DNA from 3 places in the Methylobacterium sp. 174MFSha1.1 genome. Region 3 is predicted to be linked to each of the others. Evidence: predicted binding sites of a transcription regulator. Region 3 holds the regulator's gene; each other region holds the start of a gene.

Evidence for each region. The regulator LexA, encoded in region 3, represses DNA repair genes until DNA is damaged. The targets are predictions, from matches to a motif close to TGTTCNNNNTGTGTTCNG.
Region 1: a site for LexA is predicted at 2,078-2,095, ahead of recA (recombinase RecA). Genes of this name have one in related genera too.
Region 2: a site for LexA is predicted at 2,099-2,116, ahead of BM430_RS21325 (LexA family protein). Genes of this name have one in related genera too.

What each region holds. Positions count from the first base shown of each region.
Region 1 is NZ_FPCB01000008.1:144,397-148,972, forward strand. It holds gene BM430_RS07100 (cell cycle histidine kinase CckA) at 1-1,252, shown strand, start outside; gene BM430_RS07105 (hypothetical protein) at 1,252-1,563, shown strand; gene BM430_RS07110 (PIN domain-containing protein) at 1,572-2,030, shown strand; gene recA (recombinase RecA) at 2,154-3,245, shown strand; gene BM430_RS07120 (MAPEG family protein) at 3,311-3,724, opposite strand; gene alaS (alanine--tRNA ligase) at 3,909-4,576, shown strand, end outside.
Region 2 is NZ_FPCB01000025.1:14,701-19,276, reverse strand. It holds gene BM430_RS21335 (Hint domain-containing protein) at 1-1,304, opposite strand, end outside; gene BM430_RS21330 (hypothetical protein) at 1,768-2,022, opposite strand; gene BM430_RS21325 (LexA family protein) at 2,132-2,596, shown strand; gene BM430_RS21320 (Y-family DNA polymerase) at 2,593-3,891, shown strand; gene BM430_RS34825 (hypothetical protein) at 4,355-4,534, opposite strand.
Region 3 is NZ_FPCB01000054.1:12,379-16,954, reverse strand. It holds gene BM430_RS30830 (NCS2 family permease) at 1-361, shown strand, start outside; gene BM430_RS30825 (cupin domain-containing protein) at 553-1,737, shown strand; gene lexA (transcriptional repressor LexA) at 1,811-2,554, opposite strand; gene BM430_RS30815 (aliphatic sulfonate ABC transporter substrate-binding protein) at 2,787-3,737, opposite strand; gene BM430_RS30810 (LLM class flavin-dependent oxidoreductase) at 4,160-4,576, shown strand, end outside.

The DNA of each region.
Region 1 (4,576 bases), on a different contig from region 3:
CCTCGACACCACGGCCCAGCACCAGCTCCAGCAGCAGGTCAATCAGGCCCAGAAGATGGAGATGGTCGGCCAGCTCGCCGGCGGCATCGCGCACGACTTCAACAACGTGCTGCAGGCGATCATCGGCTACTCGGACCTGCTGCTGGCGAGCCACCGGCCGACCGACCCGGCCTTCCAGGACATCATGCAGATCAAGCAGAACGCCAACCGGGCCGCGAGCCTGGTGCGGCAGCTGCTGGCCTTCTCGCGCCGCCAGACCCTGCGGCCGGAGGTGATCCATCTCGGCGAGGCGCTCTCCGACCTCACCCTGCTGCTGAAGCGCCTGCTCGGCGAGCGGGTCGAGCTCGACCTCAAGCACGGCCGCGACCTCTGGCCGGTCAAGGCCGACGTCAATCAGTTCGAGCAGGTGATCGTGAACCTCGCGGTCAATGCCCGCGACGCGATGCCCGAGGGCGGTCGCCTGCTGATTCGCACCGCCAACATGACGGCGGAGGCCGTGGGGGCGCTGCGCCTCAACGGCCTGCCGGGCGCCGACCACGTGCTGATCGAGGTCAGCGACACCGGCACCGGCATGACGCCCGAGGTGATGGAAAAAATCTTCGAGCCGTTCTTCACCACCAAGGAGGTCAACAAGGGCACGGGCCTCGGCCTCTCGACGGTGTTCGGCATCGTCAAGCAGTCCGGCGGCTACATCGACGTGCGCTCGACCGTCGGCCAGGGCACGGTCTTCGCCATCTACCTGCCGCGCCACGTGCCGGTGCCGGAGGTGGAAGCGCCCGAGGCGCTGCCCGAGATCGCCCCGCCCGCGCCCGGCGCCGCCCCGGTGGCGGCGGCACCCGCACCCGCGGCGGAGCCCGCGAAGGCGCCCGCCCGCGACCTCACCGGTGTCGGCACGATCCTGCTCGTCGAGGACGAGGATCCGGTCCGCGCCGTCAATGGCCGGGCACTGACCGCGAAGGGCTACACCGTGCTCGAGGCGGCCTCGGGTCTCGAGGCGTTGCAGATCATGCAGGAGCGCGACGTGCCGGTCGACCTCGTCGTCTCCGACGTGGTGATGCCCGAGATGGACGGCCCGACCCTGCTGCGCGAACTCCGCAAGACCCACCCGGCCCTGAAGGTGATCTTCGTCTCCGGCTACGCCGAGGACGCCTTCCGCAAGAACCTGCCCGACGGCGAGGAGTTCAACTTCCTGCCCAAGCCCTTCAGCCTCAAGCAGCTCGTCGAGACGGTGAAGACCACGATGGCGGGGTGATGCAGCCCCGCATCCTTGTGGCCGCCGCCCGCCGCGCTTACATTCATGTATGTAACGAGGAGGCGGCCATGAAGAGCGCGATCAGCATGCGCGAACTCCAGAAGATGTCGGCCGGCGCCATCCAGGCGCTGCCGCATGCCGTGCCGATCAAGAACGGCACCCAGACCGTCGGCATCCTGCTGCCGATTCGTAGCGTGCCTCCGGAATACATGCGCAAGGTGCTGGCCGACATTGATGCGGCGGCGGCGCGTCGGACACCAGAGGAGAACGCCGCAATCGATCAATTGCTGGCGGAGCGCGGTATCGAATGACGATCTGATTGATCGTCTTTGTGGGCATGCCGCGTCCTCCCTCCCCATTCATCGTCGTTGATGCGAACATCATTCTAGGTGTCATCCTGGGACGACGGTCCCGCGCTGCCTTCGAAACAATCCAGGCACGCCGAAAACTCATCACGTCGATTCGCACCGCCGATGAGGTTCTCGGTGTGCTGCGCGCCTTGCCGGGTGTGCGGGGGGAAACGACGGCGCAGGCGGAAACGCTTCTGAGCGGCCTCGCGGTGGTCGAGGCCGTAGGCTATGCCGAATTACTGCCAGAAGCAGCCCGCGTGCTCTCGGACGCCGTCGCTTCCCGCAACGGCTCGGCCAGCGACGCCCACGTCCTCGCCTGCGCTTGGCTGCTCGACGCCGACATCTGGAGCCACGACCGCGACTTCGCCGGGACCGGCTGGCCGTCCTGGTCGAACGCCAACCTGCTGCGGGCCCTCGAGAGCGCCTGATTCACTGACGAATTCACCGGCGATGTCTCCATCCGCCCTTGCCGAATGAGAACAAAACGGGTACATAAAACCCAGCCGCGCGATTGAGACTTGCCGCCCCTCCTGCCATAAGGACCCGCCGAGATGGCTCAGCCCCAGATGCGACTGGTGGAAAACCCGACCATGGACAAAGACAAGTCGAAGGCGATCGACGCCGCCCTCGCCCAGATCGAGCGCGCCTTCGGCAAGGGCTCGATCATGCGGCTCGGCAAGGGCGACAAGGTGCAGGAGGTCGAGGTCGTCTCGACCGGGTCGCTCGGCCTCGACATCGCGCTCGGCGTCGGCGGCCTGCCGCGCGGGCGGGTGATCGAGATCTACGGCCCCGAATCCTCCGGCAAGACCACGCTCGCCCTCCACACCATCGCCGAGGCCCAGAAGAAGGGCGGCGTCTGCGCCTTCGTGGATGCCGAGCACGCCCTCGACCCGGTCTATGCCCGTAAGCTCGGCGTCAACCTCGACGACCTGCTGATCTCGCAACCCGATACCGGCGAGCAGGCCCTCGAGATCACCGACACCCTGGTGCGCTCCGGCGCCATCGACGTGCTGGTGGTCGACTCGGTGGCGGCCCTCACCCCGCGGGCCGAGATCGAGGGCGAGATGGGCGACCAGCAGCCGGGCCTCCAGGCCCGCCTGATGAGCCAGGCCCTGCGCAAGCTCACCGGTTCGATCTCGCGTTCGAACTGCATGGTCATCTTCATCAACCAGATCCGGATGAAGATCGGCGTGATGTACGGCAGCCCCGAGACCACGACGGGCGGCAACGCGCTGAAGTTCTATGCCTCGGTGCGCCTCGACATCCGCCGCATCTCGACCCTCAAGGACCGCGACCAGCCGATCGGCAACAGCGTCCGGGTCAAGGTGGTCAAGAACAAGGTGGCGCCGCCGTTCAAGCAGGTCGAGTTCGACATCATGTTCGGCGAGGGGGTATCGAAGGTCGGCGAGCTGATCGACCTCGGCGTCAAGGCCGGCATCGTCGAGAAGTCGGGCGCCTGGTTCTCCTACGACAGCCAGCGCCTCGGCCAGGGCCGCGAGAACTCGAAGGGCTTCCTGCGCGACAACCCCGACATCGCCAACAAGATCGAGGCCTCGATCCGGCAGAATTCAGGCCTCGTCGCCGACAAGATCCTCGAGAACGCGACCCCGACGGCCGACGACCTCGACGAGGGCTCGGCCTGATCCGACGGATCGGTTCTGATGGTCATCGGGGCCGCCGCGCGACGAGCGCGGCGGCCCTTTTTTCGTCACGGAACGCCCGGCCCGGCCCAGCCGAACAGCCCGGCGAACACGAAGCCGATGCCGACCATCGCGATGCCCCAGACGAGGGTGCGGATCCACGGGATGCCGAAGCCGTAGATCGGCAGGTAGAGGAGCCGGGCCCAGAAGTAGAGCTCGGCCCCCCACGCCACCGCGCCGCCCTGCCGCCCCGAGACCGACGCGGCCAGCACCAGGGCGGCGAAGAGCGGGAAGGTCTCGATGAAGTTGGCCGATGCCCGCTTCAGCCGGGCGGCGGCCCCGGTGACCTCGCCCTCGCTCTCGCGGTTGCCCGCTGCCCAGGCGAGCCCGCCGCGCTGGGACAGCCCGGCGGTCGAGGCCGCCATGACGTGGGCGAGGCCCAGGGCGGCCGAGAAGGCGAGGAGGCGGATTTCGTCGGTCATGGGGCACGGGTCCTGCCGGGCGGGCCGGCGGCCGCGCTTGCGTCAGGCTCAGATAGCGGCCCGGGCCCGCCTCGACACGGGGGGAGCGCGTGACTAAAGACACGCGGATGCATCCGCGGGCCGCCCGCGATGCGCCGATGTCCTGAGCCCGCCCGGCCCGCCTTCCGCAGAGACGATTCTTCCCATGAGTGGCGTCAACGAGATCCGGTCCACCTTCCTGGACTACTTCGCCAAGCACGGCCACGAAGCGGTGCCGTCCTCGCCGCTGGTGCCGCGCAATGATCCGACGTTGATGTTCACCAACGCCGGCATGGTGCAGTTCAAGAACGTCTTCACCGGCGTCGAGAAGCGGCCCTATCAGCGCGCCGTCACGGCCCAAAAATGCGTCCGCGCCGGCGGCAAGCACAACGATCTCGACAATGTCGGGTACACCGCGCGCCACCACACCTTCTTCGAGATGCTGGGCAACTTCTCGTTCGGCGACTATTTCAAGCCGCTGGCGATCGAGCTGGCCTGGAACCTCGTCACCAAGGAATTCGGGCTGTCGCCCGAGAAGCTCCTGGTCACGGTCTATGCCGACGACGAGGACGCCGCCACCCTGTGGCGCAAGATCGCCGGCTTCTCCGACGACCGCATCATCCGCATCGGCACCTCCGACAATTTCTGGCAGATGGGCGATACCGGCCCCTGCGGGCCGTGCTCGGAGATCTTCATCGACCAGGGCCCGGAGCTGTGGGGCGGCCCGCCCGGCAGCCCGGAGGAGGACGGCGACCGCTTCCTCGAATTCTGGAACCTCGTGTTCATGCAGTACGAGCAGATCGAGCCGGGCAACCGGGTCGACCTGCCGCGGCC
Region 2 (4,576 bases), on a different contig from region 3:
GCGACCTCGACCAGGAGCGTGACCTCCCCCTCGTCCCCTTCCTCATCTCCTTCCTCGTCTCCTTGCCACAGGCTCCGGGGCAGCAGCGCATCCCCATCGGTCCAGCGGTGCAGGCCGCCCGAGGCAAGCGGCTCGACCGGGTAGAAGCCCCGGCCCAGGCGCGCGTCGTCGAGGCCGATCTCACGCCGGACGCCTCGCCCGCCGCACAGCGCCAGCCGCTTGAGATCGACGCCCAGCCGGCGCCCGTCCCGGCTGTCGCTCACCCCCGACGGCGTGCTCGCGAGGGAGCGCAGTCGCACGTCGCCGCAACCTGCCGGCAACCGGAACCGTGCCGTCGCACCGTCCAGGATCGGGTGGATGACCTGGTCGCCGATCCCGACATGGAGCTCGGCGATCGTGTTCTGCTCGAGCGTCCAACCGTTCTCGAGTGCTTTGGCGCGAAGGCGGGCACGGATCTCGTCAACGAGCGGACCCTTGCCGACGAAGGGCCGGCAGAAATCGGCGTGGGTGCGGGAGGCCGCGTCCGCATCGGGGTGAGCCGCGAGGTCGACGACCGACCCTTGCGCGAAAAAGCGGCGGTTGCCCATGTCGAGGTAGCTCTCGGCGGGCAGGCCGTTGGCGACGAGCACGTCGTGGCTGTCGAGTTCGACGTGCCAGTAGGTGACGGTGTCGACCGCGACCTGGGTGATTGCGGCGCCGTTGACGAGGGCGGAGGCGGGGATGAGCACCTCGCCGTCCACGTCCAGGCAGATGGCGTGCCCAGGGGAAACCCAGAGATCCTGAGCGGGCTTGTCCGGGCCGAGCGCGTCCTTGCCGATGCGGACGGGCAGAACGGCGAGCGGATGGGGATGGTTGCGGCAGTTGAGAGTGCGGTGGCCGATCCAGCGGATCGCGCGCTGCTCGCCGGACGAAGTCACGGCGAGGTCGCCGACCTGGAGATGCTCAACTGCGACGTCGGTCTCGATATTGGAGCGCACTATGCGGATCACTGTTCCAGTGCAATAACAAGGTGTATAGCTATCATATTGAGGTGTAAATTCCTTATTATAACCGAGAGCTGTATTTGATGCGTAAAAGTAGTTACCATTAAGTTGTACCAATATTCCGTCCTGATAATGACCGATATACTTCCAAGTAATGTTACGAGATGGTTCGTATAAATTTTCGCCTGGCGTGAATATACCGTCTGTGTTGTTGTCTTTAAAAAAAGAATTCCTCTCTTGAACTGTAGCGCCTTGTGTCTCGAATATATTCGGCCGATAAGTATTACAGCCTTGGATATATTTAAAATTGTAATTAGTCACCGTCTCAACTCCAGCTAAAGTTGTTTATCTTTGACTTGTTTGCTAATCGAATGATTCGCTTGCATTTAAATGCAAGAGCGCCACATACATTTAGCAAAACATCGCGTTGTCTGCGCGTTACGCATCCTTTGACGTCATGTCGGACGCGCACTGACCCGCTCCGATCCTCTGCAACTACTGATCGCCTACCCGCACATGCCTCAGCGCGTGGATACAATCCATGCTGTGTTGGGCGTGTCTAGGTTGTTCAGGCCACAGGCCTTAGCAGATCGCTCATCCTGGACGTGATGCAAACTATTTGGGACGCATTGCTAAGTCCGACGCTGGCGGCTCAGCCGATCCAGCCTAGATGGGAGCGGCGCGTTGTAGCCCCCTCGTTGTGATGACAACTCATGTACATCGAGCTTCGTTGCGACTGGCCCCACCCCCTTCGGCCACGGCACGTCTTGGCCGACGACGGTCCTCACCCGCCGCTCACCTGCTCTGCAAAATCCTCCGGCACCTCACCGAACTGGCCGAGGATCGCGAAGCTCTCCAGCTCGCCCGTCTCGTCGTCCGCCACGATGCGCAGGGCCGCCGCGCCAGGCATCCGGCCAGAAATCGCCTCCGCCCGCTTGAGCGCTCCACTCTCCGTCGGCGCCACGTCCCGATTGCCCGGCCGCAGCCGCTTCCGGTGGATCTCGAACGTCTGCACCATGAACGTCGTCCGCATTCCCATGACGATCTCCCGAGCCTGTCATCCCCGCTCCGCACAGGCCCGAAGCGTGGCCTTGACCGGGAACCTCCGGCCTGTTTGTTCTATTTTCGTTCTAACACGGAGGGCGCGCGTGAGTCTCTATCGGGTCGGTGCGGAGGCGGCGGATGCGGGCGGGCTCGTGCGGATCCCGTTCATGCTCCCGACGCTCTGCGCCGGGTTCCCGAGCCCGGCCGAGGACTTCATCGAAGGTGCGCTGGAGCTTCCGCGCTGGCTCGTCCCGAACCCGCCTGCCACCTTCATCTGGCGCGTGCGCGGCTGGTGCATGAAGGGCGCCGGGATCCACGACGAGGATCTGGCCGTCGTTGACCGCTCTCTGTCGCCTGCCTCCGGCGCCGTCGTCGTGGCGGTGGTCAACGGCGAGATGAGCCTGAAGCGCTTGGTGATGACCGGCAACCGGCTCTCTCTCACGTTCGACAACCCGGAGATGGATCAGGACTTCGCCCTGGAGGACCTGGAAGAGGGGCTGCTCTGGGGCGTGCTGCTGTTCTCGGTGCGCTGGCACCACGTGAAGGCCCGCGCGAGCATCAAGCGATGAGCCGGGCGATCGCGCTGATCGACGGCAACTCCTTCTACTGCTCCTGCGAGCGCGTCTTCGACCCAAAGCTCGCCGGCGTACCGGTGATCGTGCTCTCGAACAACGACGGCTGCGCCATCGCCCGCACTGCCGAGGCCAAGGCGCTCGGGATCAAGATGGGCGAGCCCTTCTTCAAGATCCGCGATCTGTGCCGCCGGCAGAAGGTGCGCGTCTTCTCCTCGAACTATGCCCTCTACGGAGACATGAGCGCGAGGGCGAACACCGTCTACCGGCAGTTCGCGCCGGACGTGGAAATCTACTCCATCGACGAGAGCTTCCTGGACCTGTCCGACGTCCGCGAGCGCGACCGGGTGACTTTGGCGCGGGATCTGCGCTCGACCGTCCGGCAGTGGACCGGCCTGCCGACCTGCGTCGGGATCGGGCCGACGAAGACGCTCGCCAAACTCGCCAACCACATCGCCAAGACGGTGCCGGAGCTCGGGGGCGTGTGCGACCTCTCCGACGAGGCCGAGCGCGCTGCCTGGATGATCGGGATCTCGGTTGGAGAGGTCTGGGGGATCGGGCGCGCCTCGCTCGCTCGCCTGGAGGCCATGGGCGTCGACACGGTGGCGGACCTGCGCGACCTCGATCCCCGCCCGGCGCGGCAATCGCTGACGGTGGTAGGCGAGCGCATCATCCACGAGCTACGCGGCCGGGCCTGCCTGCCGCTTGAGATCGTGCCGGCCAGGCGGAAAGGATGCGCCGTTACCCGCTCGTTCTCGTCCCGGATCACCGAGCGGACGGTGCTGGAGCAGGCGGTGGCAGCGCACGCTACGCGCCTCGGCGAGAAGCTGCGGCGCGACGGGCTCGCCGTCTCGGCCGTCACGGTCTTCTATCACACCAGTGAGCACGACCGCGGCGACCCGATGCGTTCGGTCTCGAAGGTGGTGCACCTGCCCGAGGCGACGAACGACACCCGCCACCTGATCGACGCGGCGATCCGCGGTGTGGCGATGACCTGGCGCGAGCAGGGCCCGACGCCCTGGCGCTACAGCAAGGCGGGGCTGGTCACTACCGACCTCGTGCCGCTCGACGAGGCGCCCCGGCCGCTGTTCGACGCGCACGACCGAGAGAAGTCGGGCGCGCTGATGGCGGCGATGGACGCCTGCAACAGCCGGTTCGGCCGCGGTGCCGTGGTGCCGGCTCGGGCGGGGCTGGTAGAGAAACGCACCTGGTCGACCAAGTTCGAGATGCGCTCGCCGCGGTTCACGACGCGGTTGAGCGAGGTGCCAACGGTGAGTGCGGCCGTTCAGTGAGTTCGCCTGCACAGTGGCAGTGCAACCGCTGCTATGGGTGTATAGCAGACATGAGGCACACCGGCCACTGTCGCAATATGCGAGATGCGACCATGACGAACGAGAATGCAGAGACGTGGAACCACCACGGCAGGCGATCATTGGCCTAGCAGTCACACCAGCCTGCCGCTCCAAAGCCGCTCGGCTGGCGTCACGGGCGGGCCGGGTCTCCGTAATGGAGGAAAACGCCCCGGCCCGCCTTAACATGGTCTAACCCTTCCGCAAGGGTTGTCCGCAAGTGAATGGAATACAAAACCTTTGTCGTCTCGCCTTCCCGATCACGCTTTCGGCGAGACTGGCGGGCCGGGTCTCTTCGGAGGGAACACCCCGGTCCGCTACCATCCCGTGAGAGTGGTTATACCTGCACAAGAGCGAGCATCAGCAACAGGTGGGACGTGGACGCTTTCCTGGCGGGGTACGCCTGCTATGATGCTGTATGCACGAAGGCGAAACCGAACTCGATATGGTCAGGCGGCACGTCGAGAACGGTGCCCGGCACATCGCGAAGCAACGCGCCCTCATCGCTCACCTGCGCCGGAAGGACTTGCCGACGAACGAAGCGGAGGCGCTCCTTGCCGCCTTTGAGGACCTTCAGCGTCAGCATCAGGACCACCTTGCGCGGATTGAAGCGCACGGAAGCGAGGGG
Region 3 (4,576 bases):
GCGCACCGGGCTCACCGCCGCGACGGTGGCGGTGCTGTTCCTCGCCTGCCTGTTCTTCGCGCCGCTCGCCGGCTCGGTCCCGACCTACGCCACGGCGCCGGCCCTGTTCTACGTCGCCTGCCTGATGCTGCACGAGCTGGTCGATCTCGACTGGGACGACCTGACCGAAGTACTGCCGGCCTGCGTCACCGCGCTGCTCATGCCCTTCACCTACTCGATCGCCAATGGCGTCGCCTTCGGCTTCATCACCTACGCGGTGATCAAGCTGCTCACCGGCCGCTTCCGCGACGTGAAGCCGGTGGTGTGGGTGATCGCGGGCGTGTTCCTGTTCAAGTTCGTGGCGACGGGCAGCGCACATTGAGGGGATGGAAGTCGTGACGACCGCCGGCGGGCCGATCGACTTCCGAAAATCATCGCCCGGAAGTCGAATCACCGGTTGAGTGTCCCCCAAACGGAGGACGCCCAGTCGATCCGGAACGCTGATCATGCGATTGGGCGCCTCGGTCGAGCGGGACTCGTCGCGACATCGCGCCCTTTCGTCGAGAGGGCTTCATGGACCAGACCAGCCGCCGCGTCTTCCTCGGAGCCCTGGCCGCGGGCAGCAGCTTCGCCGTCGGCGGCGCCTTCGCCGCGGCCGATGACGGTCACGCCGCCGGCGCCGACGTCGCCCCGGCCGGCACCTTCCTGCGCACGATTCCCCACAAGGCGGGGGCGGCGCCGGCCTTCACCATCTCGCTCGACGCCGGGCCGATCAAGGCGACCTCGGGCGGCTGGGCCCGCGACGTCACGACCCGCCAGCTCCCCATCGCCACCGGGATCGCCGGCGCGCACCTGTTCCTCAACCCGGGCGGCGTGCGCGAGATGCATTGGCACACCTCCGCCGAGTGGGGCTACATCGTCGCCGGGCATTGCCAGGCGACGGTGATCGACGCCGCCGGCGAGATGGAGGTCGTCAACTTCGCGCCCGGGGACACCTGGTACTTTCCCGGCGGCCACGCCCACGCGATCCAGTCCCTCGGGACCGAGCCGTGCCACGCGATCCTCGCCTTCGACGACGGCCTCTACGGCGAGCACGGCACCTTCGGGCTCTCCGACTGGATGAGCCGCCTCGATCCGGCGATCCTCGGCCACGCCCTCGGCGTGCCGGAGGCGACGCTGGCAGCCCTGCCCCCGGGCGAGACCTACATCATGCAGGGCCCCGTCCTGCCCCTCGACGCCCCGGCCGCGCGGGCCGAGCGGCCGCTCGCGCCGTCGCGGTCGCATCGCTACGGGCTGGCGGGGAGCGACACGATCGTGGATGCCGCCGGCAGCACGATGCGGGTGGCGCCCGCGAGCGCCTTCCCGGTCTCGGCGGGGATGACGGGTCTCCTCGTGCGGCTCGCGCCCGGCGCGATCCACACCCCGCACTGGCATCCGGGCGCGAACGAGTGGCACTACGTCCTGCGGGGGCGCACCCGCGTGACCCTGTTCGGGCCGGACAAGCGCCTGGCCGTGGCGGAGCTGGGCCCGGGCGACTGCGCCTACATCCCGCGGGCCTGCGGGCATTCCGTCGAGAATATCGGGACCGGGACGGCCGAGATCGTCGGCGTGCACGACAGCGGGGTCTACAGCGAGACGTCGCTGGCGGGCTGGCTCGCCCAGGCGCCGCGCCACCTGCTCGCCGCCAATCTCGGCCTCGACGAGCAGGCCGCCGCCGGCTTCCCGACGGCGTCGCGGGTCTTCAGCCGGACCGCCTGAGGGCGCGGGCGGCTCACGAGGATTCTGAAGGAGGACGGGGCGGGCCGGCATCCGGTCCGCCCCGTCCTGTCCTTCAATACTTGCGGACGAGGCTCACCAGCCGGCCCTGGATCCGCACCCGGTCCGGCCCGAGCACCCGGGTCTCGTAGGCCGGGTTGGCGGCTTCCAGCGCGATCGAGGAGCCGCGGCGGCGCAGGCGCTTGAGGGTCGCCTCCTCGTCGTCGATCAGCGCCACGATGATGTCGCCGGTATTGGCGGTCTCCTGGCGACGGATCACCACGAGGTCGCCGTCGAGGATGCCGGCCTCGATCATCGAGTCGCCGCGCACCTCGAGCGCGTAGTGCTCGCCGCTGGCGAGGAAGTCCGGCGACATCGCCACCGAGCGGCTCTGGCTCTGGATCGCCGAGATCGGCGTACCGGCGGCGATCCGGCCCATCACCGGCACGCTGACCGACTGGCCGCTCTCGTCCGACGCCATCGTCATCGCGGGGATGCCGGCGGGCCGCTTCGGCTCGTGGGCGCGCCCGCCCTCGACCACGCTGGGGTTGAACCGCACGACCTCGGCGGTCGGCACGGGCGCGGCCGCCACGGGCCCGGTCACCGCGTCGGGGATGCGGATCACCTCGATCGCCCGGGCCCGGTTCGGCAGACGGCGCAGGAAGCCGCGCTCCTCCAGCGCCGTGATCAGCCGGTGGATGCCCGATTTCGATTTGAGATCGAGGGCGTCCTTCATCTCGTCGAAGGACGGGGGGACGCCCGTCTCGCGCATTCTCTGCTGAATGAAGCGGAGCAGGTCCAACTGCTTACGCGTGAGCATGTGACACTCTCATCCCCGCGCTGGCGCGCTCCGGAAACAAATCGCGAACATGGTAAGCGTTCCGCAAGTGTTCCGCAAGCGGGTCTGGAACTGCGGCGCCCGTGGGGCGGAAATATATCCGCGCAACAGGGAAGACCCGGGCATCGTCTCCGATCACTGGGCATCCTGCATCGCCGAGGCACCGCCCGAAGCAGGACCAGTTCCTCGATCCGCCTCAGAGTTTTCGGACCGGTCAGCGCACAGGAGGTGCCCAGATCTCGAGGGCGGCGGTGTCGACGGCGCGCGGCAGCAGCCCCTCGGCGCGGAACGCGTCGGCGATCGTCTGCTGCTCGGAGAGCCCGTCCCGGGTGACGGGCTCGACCCGATAGCTGCGATGGGCGTTCGCCGCCAGGACGATCTCGGGATCGAGCTTCCAGAGCGCGGCGAGGCGCGCGGCGGCCTCGGCCGGGTTCGCCTTCACCCAGGCCCCGGTCTGCGCCAGCTTGCCGAACAGGAGGCCGAGCACCGGCCCGTTCGCCGCCGCGTAAGCGTCGGCGGCGAGGTAGTAGCGCTTGTAGAGCGACAGCCCGGCCCCGTCGCGCAGGACCCGCGCGCCGGCCTGCTTGTGCGCCGCGGTCAGGAACGGGTCCCAGGCGGCCCAGGCCTCGACGCCCCCGCTCTCCAGCGCGGCCCGCCCGTCGGCCGGGCTCAGGTACGCCGGCACGATGCTGCGGAAGGACAGGCCGGCCTCCTTGAGTGCGGCGAGGACCAGGAAGTGGTTGCCCGCCCCCTTGGTGACCGCGATCCGCTTGCCCTTGAGGTCGGCCACGGAGCGGAGGCCCGAATCCTTCGGTACCAGGATTCCTTGGGCTTCGGGCGAAGCCGCCTCCTGCGCGAGGTAGGTGATGCGCGCGCCGGCCGCCTGCGCGAAGACCGGCACCGTGTCGGCGACGTCGGCCGAGACGTCGATCGAGCCGGCGTTGAGCGCTTCCATGATCGGCAGGCCGCTGGTGAATTCGTGCCAGGACAGGCCGACGCCCTGCGCCGACAGGGCCTGTTCCAGGCTGCCGTCCTGGCGCAGCAGGGCGATCAGCGTCGAGGAGCGCTGGTACCCGATGCGCAGCGGTGCGGCGGCCCGGACGGGGCGGCTCAAGGCGGCCGAGGCGGCGAGGCCCGCGAGCACGGTTCGACGGGTGGTCGACATCGGATCGAATCCTCGGGCGGGAATGTCGGGGCGTGAAAGAGCTCGCGCCTCGCCGGTGTGGTCTCGGCGCCTATCAATCACAGTCTGTCCGACCGTCAAAGGGTGCGGCGGCAAAAATCCGTTGCTTCCCAAACATGTCTTCGGTCTCTCTGGCGGATCTCGATGGAGAGATCGGCCGGATACCTGCCATGCCACGGCATAGGAATTATATTCTCCCCGACCGGAGAGACTGAAAACATTTTTTTATGTTGATCGCCGGTTTTGGAATGGCTCGATCTGACGAGCTGGCTCAGTATGGATGCTGAACCTGACGCGCGACGGCTTTCGGCCCCGCTGCGGCGCGATTCCGCGCCAGCCCAAGGACGCCGACGTGATAATCGGTCGAGCGATCTCTCCTGCCCTATCGCCACGCCAACCGAGCCATGATCCGCTTCAACGCCTTCGAGATGAACTGCGTCGGGCACCAGTCGCCCGGCCTGTGGCGCCATCCGCGCGACCGCTCGGCCGACTACACCACCCCCTCCTACTGGACCGACCTCGCCCGCTTGCTCGAGCGGGGCTGCTTCGACGGCGTGTTCCTCGCCGACGTGGTCGGGCTCTACGACGTCCATGGTGGCTCGCCCGCCGCCGCCCTGCGGCACGCCGCGCAGGTGCCGGTCAACGATCCGCTCCTCGTCGTGCCGGCGATGGCGGCGGTGACGGAGCATCTCGGCTTCGGCGTCACCGTGAACCTGTCCTACGAGGCGCCCTACCTGCTCGCCCGCCGCTTCACGACGCTCGACCACCTGACGGCGGGCCGCATCGGCTGGAACGTCGTCACCGGCTACCTTGATTCCGCC